Regions from separate parts of the Duganella sp. BJB1802 genome, predicted to be linked through region 1. Evidence: predicted binding sites of a transcription regulator. Region 1 holds the regulator's gene; each other region holds the start of a gene.

Evidence for each region. Region 1 encodes LexA, which represses DNA repair genes until DNA is damaged. Its sites were predicted from a motif close to ACTGTATNNNNATACAGT; they were not measured.
Region 2: recA (recombinase RecA) is a predicted target of LexA. The motif match lies at 3,296-3,313, and genes of this name have one in related genera.
Region 3: HUX88_RS20735 (error-prone DNA polymerase) is a predicted target of LexA. The motif match lies at 1,768-1,785, and genes of this name have one in related genera.
Region 4: HUX88_RS01640 (DNA topoisomerase IV subunit B) is a predicted target of LexA. The motif match lies at 2,867-2,884, and genes of this name have one in related genera.

The regions. Positions count from the first base shown of each region.
Region 1 is NZ_JABWEF010000013.1:64,214-69,082, reverse strand. It holds gene HUX88_RS20180 (cystathionine gamma-synthase family protein) at 1-718, shown strand, start outside; gene HUX88_RS20175 (hypothetical protein) at 776-1,270, shown strand; gene lexA (transcriptional repressor LexA) at 1,290-1,928, opposite strand; gene rpsF (30S ribosomal protein S6) at 2,168-2,554, shown strand; gene priB (primosomal replication protein N) at 2,573-2,878, shown strand; gene rpsR (30S ribosomal protein S18) at 2,894-3,184, shown strand; gene rplI (50S ribosomal protein L9) at 3,219-3,671, shown strand; gene HUX88_RS20145 (replicative DNA helicase) at 3,794-4,869, shown strand, end outside.
Region 2 is NZ_JABWEF010000001.1:159,606-164,474, reverse strand. It holds gene sucC (ADP-forming succinate--CoA ligase subunit beta) at 1-673, opposite strand, end outside; gene HUX88_RS00770 (DUF2889 domain-containing protein) at 751-1,335, opposite strand; gene recX (recombination regulator RecX) at 1,602-2,054, opposite strand; gene recA (recombinase RecA) at 2,128-3,237, opposite strand; gene HUX88_RS00755 (response regulator transcription factor) at 3,419-4,099, shown strand; gene HUX88_RS00750 (sensor histidine kinase) at 4,096-4,869, shown strand, end outside.
Region 3 is NZ_JABWEF010000013.1:180,678-185,546, forward strand. It holds gene HUX88_RS20735 (error-prone DNA polymerase) at 1-1,759, opposite strand, end outside; gene HUX88_RS20740 (hypothetical protein) at 1,891-2,586, shown strand; gene HUX88_RS20745 (RES family NAD+ phosphorylase) at 2,656-3,201, shown strand; gene HUX88_RS20750 (TonB-dependent siderophore receptor) at 3,356-4,869, shown strand, end outside.
Region 4 is NZ_JABWEF010000001.1:355,196-360,064, forward strand. It holds gene parC (DNA topoisomerase IV subunit A) at 1-830, opposite strand, end outside; gene HUX88_RS01640 (DNA topoisomerase IV subunit B) at 844-2,841, opposite strand; gene HUX88_RS01645 (hypothetical protein) at 3,056-3,367, shown strand; gene HUX88_RS01650 (hypothetical protein) at 3,364-3,744, shown strand; gene HUX88_RS01655 (TorF family putative porin) at 3,777-4,538, shown strand; gene HUX88_RS01660 (hypothetical protein) at 4,597-4,869, opposite strand, start outside.

The sequences.
Region 1 (4,869 bases):
GCGCGGCATCCTCTACATCGTCGACAACACGATGACCACGCCTTACCTGTTCCGCCCGAAAGCGGTGGGCGCCGGTCTCGTGGTCAACGCGCTGACCAAGTCGATCGGCGGCCACGGCAATGCGCTGGGCGGCAGCCTGACCGACACCGGCGTCTACGACTGGACCCGGTTCGCCAACATCTACGAGAACTACAAGAAAGCCGCGCCGCTGCAATGGGGCTTGGCGCAGATTCGCGCCAAGGGCCTGCGCGACTTCGGCGCCTCGCTGGCGCCGGAAGCGGCGCACCACATCGCCGTCGGCGCCGAGACGCTGGCGCTGCGCATGGAACGCACCAGCGCCAATGCGATGGCCTTGGCGCGCCTGCTGGAAAGCGACGAGCGCGTGGCCGCCGTCTACTATCCCGGCCTGGCCTCGCACCCGCAGCACGCGATCTCCGCCGAGCTGTTCCGCAGCTTCGGCTCCCTGTTGAGCTTTGAACTGAAGGATGGCATCGACTGCTTCGATTTCCTCAACCGCCTGAAGCTGGCGATTCCGGCCTCCAACCTGGGCGACACGCGCACGCTGATCATCCCGGTGGCGCACACGATTTTCTACGAGATGGGCGCCGAGCGCCGCGCCTCGATGGGCATCGCCGAGTCGCTGATACGGGTGTCGGTCGGCATCGAGGATACCGACGATCTGCTGGACGATTTCACCTGCGCACTGGAAGCTTGCTGAGCGCAGCCTCGAGTTGTGATAATCTAAGTTTTCAATTTTGCTAAGCGCGGAGGCGATATGAGAGCAGCATGGGTTCTGGCATTGACCGTGCTGTCGAGTAGCGCCTTCGCCGGCGACCAGGCCCGCCGCCAGGCGCGGCAAGCCGAAATCGAGTACTACACCAGCCACTACGACGGCGCCGACATTGCGCTGGCCCGTTTCAACTGCAAACCTCCCAACATCCCGATGCGTCCGGCCACGGCCGGCGGACCGGCGCTGACGCAAGCGCTGGCCGCCTGGCACGACTGCTACGATCAATTCCTGGCCAATTACAACGCCGCGCTCCCGGTCGGCAAGAGCATCCCCGCCGACGTGGCCGACCTGATGACGGACGACGAGCTGGGCGCCGCGCAGACGCTGATGAGTCAGGTGTTCGTGCAGGTGGCGGACGAGGCCAAGCGCCAGGCCGACGCCGTCACCCTGGCGCAGAGCGCGTTGGAAGGCCGTCAAGGCGACCTGGCCCTGAGCGCGCGCGACCTGTCGCATCAGCCGGAGACCGCCGGCAAGCGCTAGCCCGTCGGCGAGGCGAGGCTTAGTGCCAGCTGCGCATCAGGCCGACCGCCAGGCCTTCCAGCGCGAACTCGTCCGCTTCGGGATCGACCTTGATGATCTTGAAGTCCGGGTTTTCCGGCAGCAGCTCGACGGTGGAGCCGGTCTTGCGATAGCGCTTGACCGTGACATCGTTGCCGATGCGGGCGACGACGATCTGGCCGTTCTTGGCGCTGTCCACCTTCTTGACCGCCAGCAGGTCGCCGTCCATGATGCCGGCGTCGCGCATCGACTCGCCGCGCACCTTCAGCAGGTAGTCCGGCTTGGAGGAGAACATGGCCGGATCGACGCTGTAGCTGGTCTCCAGGTTTTCCTGCGCGAGGATGGGCGAGCCGGCGGCCACGCGGCCGATCAGCGGCAACGACATCATCAGCGACACCGGCACCTTGGGCGTGGCCGGCTCGGCGTGCACGCCCAGCAGGCGGATGCCGCGCGAGGTGCCGGCGGCGATCTCGATCGCGCCCTTGCGCGCCAGCGCCTGCAGATGCTCCTCGGCCGCGTTGGCGGACTTGAAGCCCAGTTCATTGGCGATCTCGGCACGGGTCGGCGGGAAGCCGGTGTTCTCGATGGCATCCTTGATCAGATTGAGAATTTGTTCCTGTCTTGCGGTGAGCTTGATCATAGAGTGCTTTGGGCCTGTGTATATAGACAGTCTGTATTTTTGTACAGTGTGAAGCGAAAAGCAAGGGAATTTGTTGCTTAGCACGAAATAATTTCATGGAGCCCCTCCGGGCGCGGCGGATTGTTGCCGGACAGTGCTGGTTTTTTGGATAAAAAGCTGATATAGTCGCGGGCTTACCTCTTCCCACACCTGTCTTGACGCCAGGGTGGGCTATATTCACAGTCCTTAAGGGAGTTTGCATGCGTCACTATGAAATAGTATTTATCGTCCACCCGGACCAGAGCGAGCAAGTGCCCGCCATGATCGAGCGTTACAAAACCACCGTAACGACCCGCGGCGGCGCCGTGCACCGTGTTGAAGATTGGGGCCGTCGTCAGATGGCTTACTCGATCCAGAAACTGGCTAAAGCACACTACATCTGCCTGAACATCGAATGCGACAACGAGACCCTGGTCGAGCTGGAAACCGCCTTCAAATTCAATGATGCCGTGCTGCGTCACCTGACTGTCAAGATGAAGAAGGCGGAAACCGCTCCTTCGCCGATGATGAAGTCGGTACAACGTGAAGATGCAGCGAAATCGCATCGCACCGAAGCTCCAGCAGCCGCTGCTGCTCCTGCGGCCTAATTGTTATCGGGAACCGAGCTGAATCAGCTCCAGTTGATTGCCTTGATCGCCGAACGGGACGCCTTGCGCTACACCCCGGCCGGCATGCCGATCGTGAACGCTGTACTCCAGCACCGGTCGCAGCAGGTCGAGGCAGGCATCGCCCGATTGAGCGAGTTTGAAATTTCCGCGGTTGCCGCGGGCGAGATTTCAGGCCGCTTCAGTCAGGCGCCACTGGCAGGCATGTATCAGTTCACCGGTTTCCTGAACAAGAAGAATCGCAATAGCAAAAGCCTGGTGTTTCACATCATTGATTTTAGTGCTGTCCCAGACAGCTCAATTTAGATACAGGAGCCTAAAATGGCATTCGGTAAAAAGTTCGACAAAAACAAGCTCAAGCTGAAAGAAAAGCGCAAGCAACAAAACCCACTGTTCAAGCGTAAGAAGTTCTGCCGCTTCACCGCAGCAAACGTTGAACAAGTTGACTACAAAGACGTCGACACCCTGAAAGACTTCGTCCAGGAAAACGGCAAAATCATGCCAGCACGTCTGACCGGTACCAAGGCGCACTACCAGCGTCAAGTTGACACCGCAATCAAGCGCGCTCGCTACCTCGCGCTGCTGCCTTACACCGATCTGCACCACGCTTAATTGCGTCGTCTAGATAAGATCCTGGAGAAGAACTATGCAAATCATTCTGTTAGAAAAAGTCGTCAACCTGGGCAACCTGGGTGAAGTCGTTAAAGTCAAAGACGGTTACGCACGTAACTTCCTGATTCCGCAAAAAATGGCCCGCCGCGCTACCGCGTCCGCCGTTGCTGAATTCGAAGTCAAGCGCGCCGAACTGGAAAAAGCCGCTGCCGAGAAACTGGCTGCCGCTCAAGCCCAAGGCGAGAAACTGAACGGCATGACCGTGAACGTTTCGCAAAAAGCTGGCGTCGACGGCCGTCTGTTCGGCTCCGTCACCAACTTCGACATCGCTGAAGCCCTGTCGAAAGCTGGTTTCGCTGTTGAAAAAGCTGCCGTGCGTATGCCTACCGGTCCTCTGAAGACCGTTGGCGAGCACCCAGTCAGCGTCGCTCTGCACACCGACGTGGTGGTGGAAGTGACCGTTGCTGTCGTGGGCGAAGCTGCCTAATACTTTTTCAGGCGGAAACGTCTGATCAGTGTTGCAACACCTTTGAAAAAGCCGGGCTTGCCCGGCTTTTTTCTCGTCATAAATTTGTAATACGGCTCAAGCAAGCAGGTATAATTCGCGCCATGAACGCCCCCTCCGATCCGCAAGTCGATTCACTCCGCGTCCCGCCGCATTCCATCGAAGCAGAACAGTCCGTCATCGGCGGCCTGCTGCGCGATAATGCGGCGTTCGACCGCATTGCGGACATGATGCACCCCGAAGACTTCTACCGCTACGACCACCGCATCATCTACGAGCAGGTCGTCAAGATGATCAACGCGTCCAAGCCGGCCGACGTCATCACGGTGTTCGAGACCCTGACCCAGCTGGGCAAGGCGGAGGACGTGGGCGGCCTGGCCTACCTGAACGCGATGGCGCAAAACACGCCATCTGCCGCCAACATCCGCCGTTACGCCGAGATCGTGCGCGATCGCTCCATCCTGCGCCAGCTCATCACCGTCGCCGACGAGATCTCCGGCCAGGCCTTCACGCCGCAGGGCAAGGAAGTCAAGCAGATGCTCGACGAGGCCGAGTCCAAGATCTTCGCCATCGCCGAGCAGGGCGCGCGCGGCGCGGCTGGCTGGATCCCGGTGCAGCCGCTGCTGACCCAGGTGGTCGAGCGCATCGACGAGCTGTACTCGCGCGAGTCCGGCTCCGAGATCACCGGCGTGCCGACCGGCTGGATCGACCTCGACCGCATGACCTCCGGCCTGCAGCCGGGCGACATGGTGGTGGTGGCCGGCCGTCCGTCGATGGGCAAGACCGCGTTCTCGATGAACATCGCCGAGAACGTCGCGGTGGAGGAGGGCCTGCCGGTGGCCGTGTTCTCGATGGAGATGGGCGGCGTGCAGCTGGCCATGCGTATGCTGGGCTCGGTCGGCCAGCTGGATCAGCACCGCCTGCGCACCGGCAAGCTGAACGACGAGGATTGGCCGCGCCTGACGCACGCCATCCAGAAAATGAACGACGCCCAGGTCTACATCGACGAGACCCCGGCGCTGAACCCGATCGAGATGCGCGCCCGCGCGCGCCGCCTGTCGCGCCAGTGCGGCAAGCTGGGCCTGATCGTGGTCGACTACCTGCAGCTGATGCAGGGCTCCACGCCGGGCGACAACCGCGCCTCGGAGATCTCCGAGATTTCCCGATCGCTGAAAGGCCT
Region 2 (4,869 bases), on a different contig from region 1:
GGAACAGCGAGTTGGCGTCGAAGTTGAACTTGGCGTCCAGAGCGATGACCTTGCCCGAACCGGTCAGGATCAGCGGGTTGATTTCGGCCAGCGACGAGTCGGTTTCCCAGTAGGCTTTGTACAGGCCCTTCAGGTTGGCGACGGCGTCGGCGATCGAAGCTTCCGGCACGCCGATCTTGGCGGCGATGCCGGCCGCTTCAGCGTCGGTCAGGCCGACCGATGGGTCGATGGCGATCGAGTGGATCAGCTCTGGGTGCTTTTCAGCGACTTCTTCGATGTCCATGCCGCCTTCGGAGGAAGCCATCAGCACGACGCGCTGCGATACGCGGTCGGTAACCATCGACACGTACAGTTCTTTCTTGATGTCCGCGCCTTCTTCGATCAGCAGGCGGCGTACTTTCTGGCCTTCAGGGCCGGTCTGGTGCGTGACCAGCTGCATGCCCATGATTTGCTCGGCGTATTCCTTGACTTGTTCCAGCGACTTGGCGACTTTCACGCCGCCGCCTTTACCACGGCCACCGGCGTGGATCTGTGCTTTCACAACCCAGACCGGGCCGCCCAAGGTTTCAGCAGCTTTGACTGCTTCTTCAACGGACATGCACGGAATACCGCGCGGAACCGTCACTCCGTATTTTCGGAGGATTTCTTTGCCTTGATACTCATGGATTTTCATGCTGGCTTCCCTTCTGATGCTGATGTGTAAAAATCGGTTGATACTGCGAAATGTGTGAAACTGGTAAGCAGGGATTGCTACGCGCCACCTGGTGCTGCTTTGGCCACCCAGCGCGGGTAAAACTGCGCCACTGCCCCACCGTCGGTGCGCAGGGCATGGCATTTGTCGAGTTGAAACGGCTTGTGGCGCGGCACGCCTTGGTCTTCGGTGGCCGCGTCGTTGGTCGACCAGACATCGTTGGCGAACGCCTGCACCGCGGCCGTGGGCAGGATCTGCGCCAGTTCGGTCAGGTGGGTGCAGCCGGCGGTGCCGGCCAGGCGTTGCTTGAGCTCGTGGCGGAAACCCTTCATCAGGTTCAGGCCGACGAGCTGTTTCTTGTAATCGGGGGCGATGGTGTCGCAGTAACCGGGATACGGCACGGCATCGGATGCGGCTTCGGCATCGACGATGGTCAGTTGCAGATCGACGGTCAAACGCAGGTGCAGGTCGTGCAGGGGCGTGCCGGCAGCGCGCGGGCCGGAGGCCAGCATGGTGTCGATGACTTTGATGTCGGTGATATGGGCGTCAAGATCCCACAGGCCGTCATCGCGCGCGTACGCTTGGACGGCAATTGCACGCGTGTGCCGCAGCGCACGTCGGGTAACTGGGGTTGACAGGGACATAAGACCGATGCCGCTCTCGCGACAGAAATTTAGTAAGCAGCCATGTGCTGAATCGCACGTGTCCGCAGCTTCTACGGACAACTACCGCACCTGCGGCGCTGCAAAAACCCCAAAAGTGTAGCACATCAAGACCGCCAGTTGCGTCAGAACATAGCTTTTGGACGGAAATATGGATGTTTTGAGGATTTTATTACAAGAAATTCATAGGTCTTATTTCAGTCATGGAAACATTACATGGTGCGGCGCGGCAGCGGCCGGGTCGGCCGCTAATCGTCTTCCGGCGCACCCTTGAGCGCGGTCTGCACGGCGCGCTGGGAAAAGCCCCGCTGCAGCAGGAAGCGCATCTGCTTGTTGCGTTCCTGCGGATCGGCGGCCACGGCGCCGAACTTGCGGTTCCACACTTCCACGCAGCGTTCGGTCTCGCCCTCGGCCAGGCCGGCCTTGAGTTCCTGCAGCTCCTCGCCCTTGATGCCGTGGCTTTGCAGCTCGGCGACGATGCGGCTGTTGCCGAAGCGGGCCGAGCGGCGGTGGATCAGCGCCTCCGAGAAGCGCTCCTGCGACAGCCAGTTGTTCTTTTCCAGCAGGTCGAGCAGGGCTTCGACGTCGTCGCCCTCCTCCGCGTAGCGCGCCAGCTTGCGGCCCAGCTCCATGCGGCTGTGCTCGCGCATCGACAGGAAGCGTAGGGCGCGTGCCTTCAGGCTCAGTTGCGGTGCTGCCATAAAACCCTCTGCGCAATGAGAAAACCACCGGCTGAACTAACAGCGCGGTGGTTCGGGATGAAGCGGCCGCCGCTTACGCCGCGTCGGCCTTGTCGCCCTTGTCCGCCTTGTCGACGGATTTCAGCTTGACGACGGTGTCGCCCTTGTCGGTGTTGAGCGGCGGCAGCGGGCGCACGCCCAGCGATTCGCGCACCTTGTTTTCGATTTCCCACGCCAGCTCCGGACGCTCCTGCAGGAAGATGCGGGCGTTGTCCTTGCCCTGGCCGACGCGCTCGCCGTTGTAGCTGTACCACGAGCCGGACTTCTCGACGATCTTCGCTTCCACGCCCAGATCAAGAATCTCGCCCTCGCGCGAGGTGCCCGCGCCGTACAGGATGTCGAAGTGCGCTTCCTTGAACGGCGGCGCGATCTTGTTCTTGACGACCTTGACCTTGGTTTCGTTGCCGATCACCTCGTCGCCCGATTTGATCGAGCCGGTGCGGCGGATGTCCAGGCGCACGGAGGCGTAGAACTTCAGCGCGTTGCCGCCGGTGGTGGTCTCCGGGCTGCCGAACATGACGCCGATCTTCATGCGGATCTGGTTGATGAAGATGACCAGGGTGTTGGTGCGGTTGATCGAACCGGTCAGCTTGCGCAGCGCCTGGGACATCAAACGGGCTTGCAGGCCCGGCAGCGAATCGCCCATGTCGCCCTCGATCTCGGCGCGCGGCGTCAGCGCCGCGACGGAGTCGACCACGACCATGTCCACCGAGCCGGAGCGCACCAGCGCGTCGCAGATTTCCAACGCCTGTTCGCCGGTGTCCGGCTGCGAGATCAGCAGCTCGTGCAGGTTGACGCCCAGCTTCTGCGCGTAGCCCACGTCCAGCGCGTGCTCGGCGTCGATGAAGGCGCAGGTGCCGCCCAGTTTTTGCATTTCCGCGATGGTTTGCAGCGTCAGCGTGGTTTTACCGGACGATTCAGGACCGTAGATCTCCACCACGCGGCCGCGCGGCAGGCCGCCGACGCCCAGGGCAATGTCCAGGCCCAGCGAGCCGGTCGACACCACCTGCACGTCCTCGATCGGCGCGTTGGCGTCCATGCGCATTACGGAGCCTTTGCCGAATTGCTTTTCAATCTGGGCCAGCGCGGCAGCGAGCGCCTTAGCCTTTTCAGATGCAGGTACAACAGCTTTTTTATCGTCCATAATGTTCTTTCAACCAGTGAGTGGGTGCAAATTCGCTGAATTCGTCGGTACAGGCAGCACTGTATAAAAAAACAGTGCTTAATGCAAGCACGATTTTTAAACAATTTTGAGATAGCACAAAAACTCGCCACCCTGCGCGAAATGCAACACAATACAAGCTTCTGCAGCCGGAGTGCTTCACATGCGTATTTTACTTGCCGAGGATGACAGCGTACTGGCCGACGGCCTGACCCGCTCGCTACGCCAGTCCGGCTACGCCATCGATTGCGTCGGCAACGGCCAGGAGGCCGACACCGCCCTGTCGACCCAGGAATTCGACCTGCTGATCCTCGACCTGGGCCTGCCCAAGCTGTCCGGGCTGGAGGTGCTGCGCCGCCTGCGCGCGCGCGCCTCGCTGCTGCCGGTGCTGATCCTGACGGCGGCCGATTCGATCGAGCAGCGCGTCAACGGCCTCGACCTGGGCGCCGACGACTACATGGCCAAGCCCTTCGCGCTGTCCGAGCTGGAGGCGCGGGTGCGCGCGCTGACCCGGCGCGGCGCCGGCGGCGGCGCCACCGTGGTCAGGCACGGGCCGCTGAGCTACGACCAGGTCGGCCGCAGCGCCTACATCAACGACCAGATGCTGGACCTGTCGGCGCGTGAGCTGGGCCTGCTGGAAATCCTGCTGGCGCGCAGCGGCCGCCTGGTGTCCAAGGAACAGCTGGTCGACCACCTGTGCGAATGGGGCGAGGAGGTCAGCAACAACGCCATCGAGGTCTATGTGCACCGGCTGCGCAAGAAGATCGAGGTGGGCGGCATCCGCATCGCCACCGTGCGCGGACTGGGCTACTGCCTGGAGAAATTCTCGGACGCCGCCAAGTGACGCCGCCGGCCTCGCCACCGCAGCAGGATCTGGAGTACCAGCCGCCGGCGGCCGAGACGGACGACATCCAGCACTCGCTGTTCGGCGAGATCCTGGACTGGATGCTGGCGCCGCTGCTGTTGCTGTGGCCGATGAGCATCGCGATCACCTACCTGGTGGCCAAGTCCATCGCCAACCAGCCGTTCGACCACGCGCTGGAGGACAGCGTGACCGTGCTGGCGCAGCAGGTGCGCGCGGTGGACGGCAAGGTCATCAAGGGCCTGTCCGGCCCGGCGCGCGACATCCTGCGCGCCGACGACGTCGACAGCGTCTACTTCCAGATCCAGGGCCCGCACGGCGAACACGTGGACGGCGACCGCGACCTGCCGCCGCCGGTCATCGACGAGGACGACAAGCCGCGCAGCAGCGTGCGCTTCCGCAACGACACCATGCACGGCACGCCGGTGCGCGTGGCCTACGCCTACGTGCGGCTCGAGCGCGACGCCGTCGACGACCCGCAGCTGGCGCTGGTGCAGGTGGCCGAGACGCTGGAGAAGCGCGGCCAGCTGGCCAACGCCATCATCAAGGGCGTGATCCTGCCGCAGTTCATCATCCTGCCCATCGTGCTGGCCCTGGTGTGGTTCGCGCTGGCGCGCGGGCTGTCGCCGCTGGCACAGCTGCAGGAGCGCATCCGCGCGCGCAGCTCGGATGACCTCAGCCCCATCGCCTCCAACCAGGTGCCGGAGGAGATCTCGCCGCTGGTCAATTCGCTCAACGACATGCTGGCGCGG
Region 3 (4,869 bases), 120 kb from region 1:
TCATGGCGTAGGTGGCCTTGTCCTCCTTGGGGATGTCCTGCATCCGGAACGGCGCGCCGCGCTGCGCGCCCACCAGCGCCAGCGCGCGCCGCAATGCCGACAACATGCCCAGCGCCAGCACGTCCACCTTCATCAGGCCCAGCTCTTCAAGATCGTCCTTGTCCCACTGGATCACGCAGCGCCCTTCCATCGTGGCGGCCTCGATCGGCACCAGGCGCGACAATTTTTCGTGCGAGATGACGAAGCCGCCCGGATGCTGCGACAGGTGGCGCGGGAAGCCCAGCAAGGCGATCGCCAGCGCGGCCCACTGCTGCGCCAGCTGCGATTCCGGATCCAGCCCGCACTCGGCCAGCCGGCCCAGCAGGTCGTTGCGGCTGTCGAACCAGTGGTGGGCCTTGGTCACCTTCTCGACGATGGCCAGGTCCACGCCCAGCGCCTTGCCGCTGTCGCGCAGCGCGCTCTTGGGCCGGTAGCTGATGACCACGGCCGCCAGCGCGGCGCGGTCGGCGCCGTATTTTTTGTAGATGTACTGGATCACCTCCTCGCGCCGCTGGTGCTCGAAGTCGACGTCGATGTCGGGCGGTTCGTTGCGCTCCCGGGAAATGAAACGTCCGGTCAGCATGTTGCTGCGCTCGGGATCGACCTCGGTCACGCCGAGGCAGTAGCAAACCACCGAGTTGGCCGCCGATCCCCTGCCCTGGCACAGGATGTCCTGCGAGCGGGCGTAGCGGACGATATCGTAGACCGTCAGGAAGTACGGCTCGTATTCCAGTTCCGCGATCAGCTCCAGCTCCTTCTCGATCTGCCCGCGCACCTTGGCGGACACGCCGGCAGGGAAGCGCCGCTGCGCGCCGGCATACACCTCCTGCCGCAGATAGCTGCCCGGCGTGTGGCCCGGCGGCACCAGCTCGTGCGGGTATTCATAGCGCAGCTCGCTCAGGCTGAACTTGCATTGCTGGAGAATGTTGAGCGTTTCGGCCAGCGCCTGCGGCGGATACAGGTTGGCCAACCGCAGCCGCGAGCGCAGGTGCTGCTCGGCGTTCTGCGCCAGCGCGTAGCCGCACTCGGCCACCGGCTTGCCGACCCGCACCGCACACAGGGTGTCGAGCAGCGGCTTGCGCGAGCGCACGTGCATGCAGACATGGCCCAGCGCCACCACCGGCATGCCGTGTTGCAGCGCCACCTCGTCGATGCTGAGACGGTGCGCCTCGTCCAGCGCGCGCTGCAGCAGGTTCAGCCCCATCCAGCTACGGCCCGGAAACGTGACCTCCATCCACGCCGCCTGCGCGTGCAGGCGGTCGACATCGTCCGGCTGAAACGCCGGGTAATGCGGCAGCAGGATCATCAGGCACCCGGGCAGGCCCTTCAGGTGGGCGTAGGCCGGAGGAGGCGCCGCCAGGTCGGCCGGCGTGAGCAGGTAGCTGCCCTTGGCCACGCGGTTGCGCCCTATCGTGATGAGCTCGCAAAGATTGCCGTAACCCTCGCGGTTCTGCGCCAGCGCCAGCAGCGACAGCGCCGGGCTGCCGTCGGGATTCTTCAGATGGAAATGACTGCCGATCAGCAGCGGCAGGTTGGCGTCCCTGGCCTGCGCGTGAGCGCGCACTACGCCTGCCAGCGAGCATTCGTCGGTGATGGCCAGGCCGGCATAGTCCAGCTGCGCGGCGCGCGCGACCAATTCCTCGGCGCTGGACGCGCCTTGCAAAAAGGAGAAATTGGTCATGCAGAACAGCTCTGCGTAGGCCGGCAAGATGGTATTCATGGTGATATACTGTGTTTTTATACAGTATCATACACCCTGCGCAGCCCTCCGTCGCAATGCACGTACTCATTTGATTGTTTTAGTTGTTTTAGTTGTTTGACGTAGAATGAGACTTGAAAATGGAGGCAATCATGAGCAAGGCTGCAATCGGCAAGGTAGCAAAGAAGGGGGCAGCGGGCACAAAGGACAACAACTCGGTGGTCAAAGCCTTGAACACAATCGCCAATCGCGGTGTCGATATCGGCAATGGTTTTTATTTGATCGAGATTAAACACAACACTACAGCCCCGGCGGAACGCAAGCAGCCACTGGTACCAATGCAACCTCAAAAGCTACCTGGCATCAAGCCAGTTCCCAAGGAAGAAATCGAACATATCTTCAGTATGTTCATGCCCTCTGGTGCGCAGCCCGCTCGCAACGTCACTCCTGAAGCAAATACTGCGTTCTTGACCCAGCTCGCGAGAAATGAAAAAGCCTCCATCAAGCGCCTGGCCGAAACCGGGGATCTGGTTAATTCCCGGGAGCTCGCGGGACTCCTGGGTGTGACCCCTCAAGCCGTCTATAAAGCCGTCGGGGACCTGCGGATGTTTTCATTGGACGCCGGCGGCCGTAACAAGCTGTACCCAGCCTTCTTTGCCGACCACGGACTGGAACGCGACCAGTTGGAAACCGTTTGCAAGGAACTCAATCACCTGCCGGGTACGAGCAAGTGGCAATTCTTCACAACACCACGTCTTTCGCTGAGTAAAAAGAATCCACTCGATGCTTTGCGAAAAGGGAAGTTTGCGGATGTCCTGGCCGCCGCCAAAGCATTCAAAGAGGCTTGATTGGCAGCGAAACGACTGTCCTTGCCAGACCGCGCCTTGGCGACGGACACTACTCTACCCGTTGTCCGAATGACGATTCCCGATCTCGTCAGGATCTCAGGGCATCAGACAGGCGAACCCTTTTTCGGCGCCAGCGGCGGCAACCGCTTCGACGCACCAGGCTGTCGTACAGGTTCACCAGAATACAAGTGCTGTTACCTCAGCCTCTCTTTCGACGTTGCGCTTGCAGAGTCGCTACTGCACGATGCGGTTCCGGTTCGCGGTGAATTTCCCGTCGTCCAATCTGAGATAGACCGACGCTGGGTGCACCGCTTCAAGGGCACACTCGACCTGATGGACCTCACCGGTCCGCTACTCAAGCGAATGGGTGGCCACGCAGGACTGACCGGATCGGGCGACTACAAAATAACTCAGAAATGGGCGCTGGCAGTCTTCAACAATCCACGACACGTCGATGGCTTCCTGTATATGTCCCGCCATCTGCCGACACAGCAGGCCATAGTGCTGTTCGATCGCGCAAAATCGAAACTTGCCGCACAAGGTAAAGCAATCGAACTGCCGAACGCCCCCGAGATGCCTGCCACAATGGCAACTTTTCATATCAAGTCAATCTAACGCTACGCCTATGCACCTAAGTAAAACTACGCATCCGCCTAGCAACTATGGCGCGGCAAAACAACAATAAATAAAGTTTGCCCGCAAAATTGTCAGAATCCCCACTCCGTCAGAGCGATTTGACTAAAATCAAATTTTTCACGGGAGAGAAAACTTGTTCGCCACCACGCCACTTCGTAATGCCGTACTGCTCAGCCTGTACGGCGCAGCCGCCCTGAGCCTCGCACCCTCCGCCTTCGCGCAGTCCGCGCCGGAAGCCAAGCCAGATACCCCCATCCAGTCGGTCAGCATCGTCGGCTCGCGCCGCGCGACCAGTTCCTCCACCGACACCGTGGTGCCGGTCGATATCATTCCGATGAGCAAGTCCACAGAACAAGGCGGCCAGTTCGACCTGGCGCAAACGCTGACTTATATCTCGCCATCGTTCAATTCGACCCGCCAGAGCGGCTCCGACGGCGCCGACCTGGTCGATTCGGCCGCGCTGCGCGGCCTCGGTTCGGACCAGACCCTGGTGCTGGTCAACGGCAAGCGCCGCCACACCACCGCGCTGGTCAACCTGTTCGGCGCGCGCAACCGCGGCAACACCGGCACCGACATGAACACCATCCCGCTGCTGGCGATCAAGGACGTGCAGGTGCTGCGCGACGGCGCCGCCGCCCAGTACGGCTCGGACGCCATCGCCGGCGTGATGGACATCGGCCTGAAGAAAAGCAAGGGCTGCGAAGCGGTCGCCGGCTTCAGCGAATACTCCAAGCGCGACGGCAAGAACTACCTGACCTCTGCCTACTGCGGCTTCGAGATCGGCAACGGCGGCACGCTTGGCATCACCGGCGAATACCTCGACCGTGGCCGCTCCAACCGCGCCGACGCCGACAATCCGCGCATCATCGGCGACAGCAAGACCAAGAACCAGACCATCTACCTGAACGGCGAACTGCCGACCGTCGGCACCGGCAAGCTGTACTTCACCGCCGGCGGCCAGACCCGCGACGCCTCCAGCGCCGCCTTCGCGCGCGGCGGCGTCGGTTCCGACGACATCCCGAGCCGCAACTCGGCCGCGATGTACCCGAACGGCTTCGTCCCGTTCATCAACGCCGACATCGACGACCGCTACGCCATCCTCGGCCACCGCAGCATGGTGGGCGACTGGAACCTGGACGTGTCGCAGACCTATGGCTACAACAAGATGAAGTACAACATCAGCCATACGATCAACGCCTCGATCGCCAACAAGGACCTGCTGGCCGGCGGCAAGGGCATCAGCCCGGACCATTTCGACGCGGGCGGCTTCTCGTTCCAGCAGCTGACCACCAACCTCGACCTGAACCACTACTACGACGGCCTGGTCGGCGACGGCCTGAACGTGGCCTTCGGCGGCGAATACCGCAGCGAGAACTACAAGATCTTCGCCGGCGAACCGGGCTCGTACAACGACGTCGACGGCGTCGGCTTCGGCGGCAACGCCGGCAGCCAGGGCTTCCCCGGCTTCCAGCCTGCCGACCAGGTCAACGCCAAGCGCCACAGCACCGCCGCCTACCTCGACCTGGAAGCTGACCTGAACAAGACGGTCAAGCTGCAGGGCGCGGTGCGCTACGAGAAGTTCAGCGACTTCGGCTCCACCGTCACCGGCAAGCTGGCCGGCAGCGTGCGCGTGGCCGACAGCGTGCT
Region 4 (4,869 bases), on a different contig from region 1:
GCCTGCGCCACCTCGCCCAGGTTGTGCGACGGGATTTCCGTCGCCAGGCCGACCGCGATGCCGGAGGCGCCGTTGAGCAGCACCATCGGCAGGCGCGCCGGCAGCAGGCACGGTTCCTCGGTCGAGCCGTCGTAGTTGGCCTGGAATTCCACGGTGCCCAGGTTGATCTCGTCGAGCAGCACCTTGGCGATCGGCGTCAACCGGGCTTCGGTGTAGCGCATGGCCGCCGCGCCGTCGCCGTCGCGCGAGCCGAAGTTGCCCTGGCCGTCGACCAGCGGGTAGCGCAGCGAGAAGTCCTGCGCCATGCGGACCATGGCGTCGTACACCGACTGGTCGCCGTGCGGGTGCAGCTTGCCCAGCACGTCGCCGACCACGGTGGCGGACTTGCGCGGCTTGGCGGTGCTGTTCAGGCCCATTTCGTTCATCGCGTACAGGATGCGGCGCTGCACCGGCTTCTGGCCGTCGCACACGTCCGGCAGCGCGCGGCCCTTGACCACCGAGATGGCGTAGTCGAGGTAGGCGCGTTCGGCGAAGGTGGACAGGGTCAGCGTGTCGCCGCCGTCGCCGTCGTCGCCGCCGCCCAGCGGGCCGTCGTTGCCGCCGTTGCCGCCGCCGTTGCCGTCGTTGCCGCCGTTGTCGCCGCCGTTGCCGTCGTTGCCGCCGTTGTCGCCGCCGTCCGGCTGCATGGCGGTTGGGGCGTCGGGCGCGGCCGCGCCGCCGGCCGCTTGCGCGGGCGCAGGCGAGGGCGCAGGTGTCGCAGGTGTCGCAGGTTGAGCCGCCGCCGCCGATTCCGGCGCCGGTTCGTCAAAGAGATTTGCTTGATGAGTCATAGTCGGTCAGTAATTAGATATCTGCTTCGGCTTCGTTGCCGTGTTCTTCGATCCAGGCGCGGCGCGCGGCCGCTTCGCCCTTGCCCATCAGCATATTGAAGCGCGCGGCCGATTCGCCGTGGCCATAGCCGCCCAGCGACACCGGCAGCAGGCGCCGCGTGTCCGGGTTCATCGTGGTTTCCCACAGCTGCTCGGCGTTCATCTCGCCCAGGCCCTTGAAGCGCGAGATCGACCACGCGCCTTCCTTCAGGCCGTCCTTGCGCAGCTTGTCCTCGATCGCCACCAGCTCGCCGGCGTCGAGCGCGTACAGCTTCTGGATCGGCTTCTTGCCGCGCGCCGGCGCGTCCACCCGGTACAGCGGCGGGCGGGCGATGCAGATGTTGCCGTTGGCGATGAGGCCGGGGAAGTGCTTGAAGAACAGCGTCAGCAGCAGCACCTGGATGTGCGAGCCGTCCACGTCCGCGTCGGACAGGATGCAGATCTTGCCGTAGCGCAGGCCGGACAGGTCGGGCGCGCTGTCGACGCCGTGCGGGTCGACGCCGATCGCCACCGAGATGTCGTGGATCTCGTTGTTGGCGAACAGGCGGTCCTTGTCGGTCTCCCACGAGTTGAGCACCTTGCCGCGCAGCGGCAGGATGGCCTGGAATTCCTTGTCGCGGCCCATCTTGGCCGAGCCGCCGGCCGAGTCGCCCTCGACCAGGAACAGCTCGGTGCGGCTGGCGTCCGACGATTCGCAGTCGGTCAGCTTGCCCGGCAGGACGGCCACGCCGGACGACTTCTTCTTCTCGACCTTTTGCAGCGAGCGCAGGCGCGACTGCGCCTGCTTGATGACCAGCTCGGCCAGCTTCTTGCCGTAGTCGACGTGGTGGTTCAGCCACAGCTCGAGCGCCGGCTTGGAGAAGGTCGACACCAGGCGCACCGCGTCGCGCGAGTTCAGGCGCTCCTTGATCTGGCCCTGGAACTGCGGGTCGAGCACCTTGGCCGACAGCACGAAGGAGACGCGCGCGAACACGTCCTCGGGCAGCAGCTTGACGCCCTTGGGCAGCAGCGAGTGCATCTCGACGAAGTTTTTCACCGCGCCGTACAGGCCGTCGCGCAGGCCCGATTCGTGGGTGCCGCCGTTGGGGGTGGGGATCAGGTTGACGTAGGACTCGCGCACCACGGCGCCCTGTTCGGTCCAGGCCACCACCCAGGCCGCGCCCTCGCCCTCGGCGAAGCCCTCGGCGTCCGGCGTGGCGAACTGCGCGCCCTCGAACAGCGGGATCAAGGTCTCGCCGTCGGTGGCCTGGGCCAGCGCCTCGGTCAGGTAGCCGCGCAGGCCGTCGTTGTACTGCCAGGTCTGCGATTCGCCGGTCTTGGCGTTGGTCAGCGTGACGGTCACGCCCGGCAGCAGCACGGCCTTGGAGCGCAGCAGGCGCTGCAGCTCGGTCTGCGAGATGGCGGGGGAGTCGAAATACTTGGCGTCCGGCCAGGCGGTGACGCGGGTGCCGGACTTCTTGCCGTCGCGCGGGGCCACCACGGACGACAGCGGCTCGACCACGTCGCCGTGCTCGAAGGCCAGCTTGTGCAGGCCGGTGCCGTCGGGCTCCTTGCGCCAGACGGTGATCTCCAGCCGCTTGGACAGCGCGTTGGTGACCGACACGCCGACCCCGTGCAGGCCGCCCGAGAAGGCGTAGGCGCCGCCCGAGCCCTTGTCGAACTTGCCGCCGGCGTGCAGCCGGGTGAAGACGATTTCCACGGTCGGCACGCCCTCCTCGGGGTGCAGGCCGACCGGGATGCCGCGGCCGTCGTCCTCGACGGTGATGCTGCCGTCGGCGTTCTGCGTGACGATGATGTTTTTGCAATGTCCGCCCAGCGCCTCGTCCGAGGCATTGTCGATCACCTCCTGGATGATGTGCAGCGGATTCTCGGTGCGGGTGTACATGCCCGGGCGTTGCTTGACGGGTTCGAGGCCCTTGAGGACCCGGATGGATGCTTCGCTGTAGTCGGAAACTGGTTTTTTAGTGGCCATACGTGATCAAGCTGATAATTTCGATACTGGGTTTATGTACAGTTTTATGCGGACGTTTGCGTATTCTATCCTCAACCGGGCTGAATCGCGGCAAAAAAACCGCGCGGGGCAATTTATACACGATGTTTACAGGGCCGGCCCGCCTTTTTAGACCGTTTTTACGGGGCCGCCGATAAGCTGTCCGGTATCGCAACGTTCACCACAGGGGTACGCCATGCACGCTTTCTTCCACACCCGGGCCGCCCAGGACCAGCACCGAGCCCGGCCGCCGCGCCCGCGCGCCTGCCTGATGCAGCTCACCGTCGACAGCGGTGCGGTCACCGCGCTGCGGGCGCTGGTGATGCGTACCTGCGGCGACGCCATGGAGTTCATGCGGGTTGAGGCCTGCGACCACGGCGCCCGCGCCAGGGTGTGGCTGTGCGTGTCGCGCGCGCTGGCGGCGCAGGTGATGGAGGCGGTGATGCGGGCCTTGCCGGGCGCCGAGTTCGGCCGCCTGACGCCGCTGGCGGCGCGGGGCGCGCTGTGATTGTCGCCGCTGCCGGGGCGCGTGGCGGCGACGGCGGGGCCGTGGTCCTGGTCGATGCCGAGGGCCGCGACAGCGCCGAGAGCCACGCCGCGCTGGCCGCCGCGCGGCTGGCGGTGGTGCCCGTGACGCCGGAACAGGCCGACCTGTCGACCCGCTACCAGCTGATCGCCCGCTTGAACGCCGCGCGCATGTTCAACCCCGGCCTGCATGTGTTGTTTGTGCAGGTGGGCGGCGCCGGCGAGCCCACGGACGCCGAGCGCGCCGTGGTGCGCGCCTATGTGGCGCAGGTGATGTCGGCCACGCTGGCCGGCACCGTCATCCACGGCCAGCCGCCGTCCGATATGGACGCCCTGTGCCGCGAAGTTTTTACCGTTTGATTTGACTTAACCACTGAAAGAAGGACCTCAACATGAAAAAAATAATACTCGCCGCAGCCATCGCCGCTGCTTTCGCCGGCACGCAGGCTCGCGCCGAGGATGCCGCGCCGGCCGCCAAGCCGGATAACGAAACCAGTTTCAACGCCGCCGTGGTCAGCGACTACCGCTATCGCGGCATCTCGCAGACGCGCCTGAAGCCGGCGCTGCAGGGCGGCTTCGACTACACCAACAACCCGACCGGCTTCTACGCCGGCACCTGGCTGTCGACCATCAAGTGGACCAAGGACGCCGGCGGCAGCGGCGACATCGAGTGGGACATCTACGCCGGCAAGCGCGGCCAGGTCACGGCCGACGTGTCCTACGACGTGGGCGTGCTGACCTATGTCTATCCGTCGAACGGCCTGTCGCACGTCGCCGGCTTCGCCAACGCCAACACCACCGAGGTGTACGGCCAGCTCGGTTACGGCCCGGCCTACATCAAGTATTCGCACTCGGTGACCAACCTGTTTGGCTTTGTCGACAGCAAGAACAGCGGCTATGTGGACCTGGGCGCCAACATCGAGGCGGGCGAGGGCTACACCATCAACCTGCACGCCGGCCACCAGAACGTCAAGCACAACGGCGCATCGAGCTATAGCGACTGGAAGATCGGCGCCACCAAGGACTTCGGCGTGGTGACCGGCGCGCTGGCGGTGATCGGCACCAACGCCGACAAGACCGCCTACGCCTCGCCGGCCAACGGCAAGTTCCTGGGCAAGACCGCGTTGCAGCTGACCATCAGCAAAGTGTTCTGACCGGGTTCGGATCCGGTTGTCGAGGGGGCGGCGCTGTGCGCGCGCCCCTTTTTTTCGTCTAGCGGCAGGAGCGGCCGCCGCGGAATACTTCGCTGTACAGGTGGCGCACTTCGGGCGCGCACAGCACGTAGGCCGTTTTGCGCGAGTCCAGTTCCAGTTCGCTGTGGTGGGAGTGGTAGGTGCCGCGCTGGTCGAGTTCCAGCGTGTCGGCCAGACGCGCGCCGGGGATCTGCGCGACGAACACCAGCAGGCATCCGGTCTGGTGGGGCGTGAGCGGCTCGCTGCCGTGCGCCACGGTCACCAGCACGCGGGCGCCGGGATTGCGCTCCTG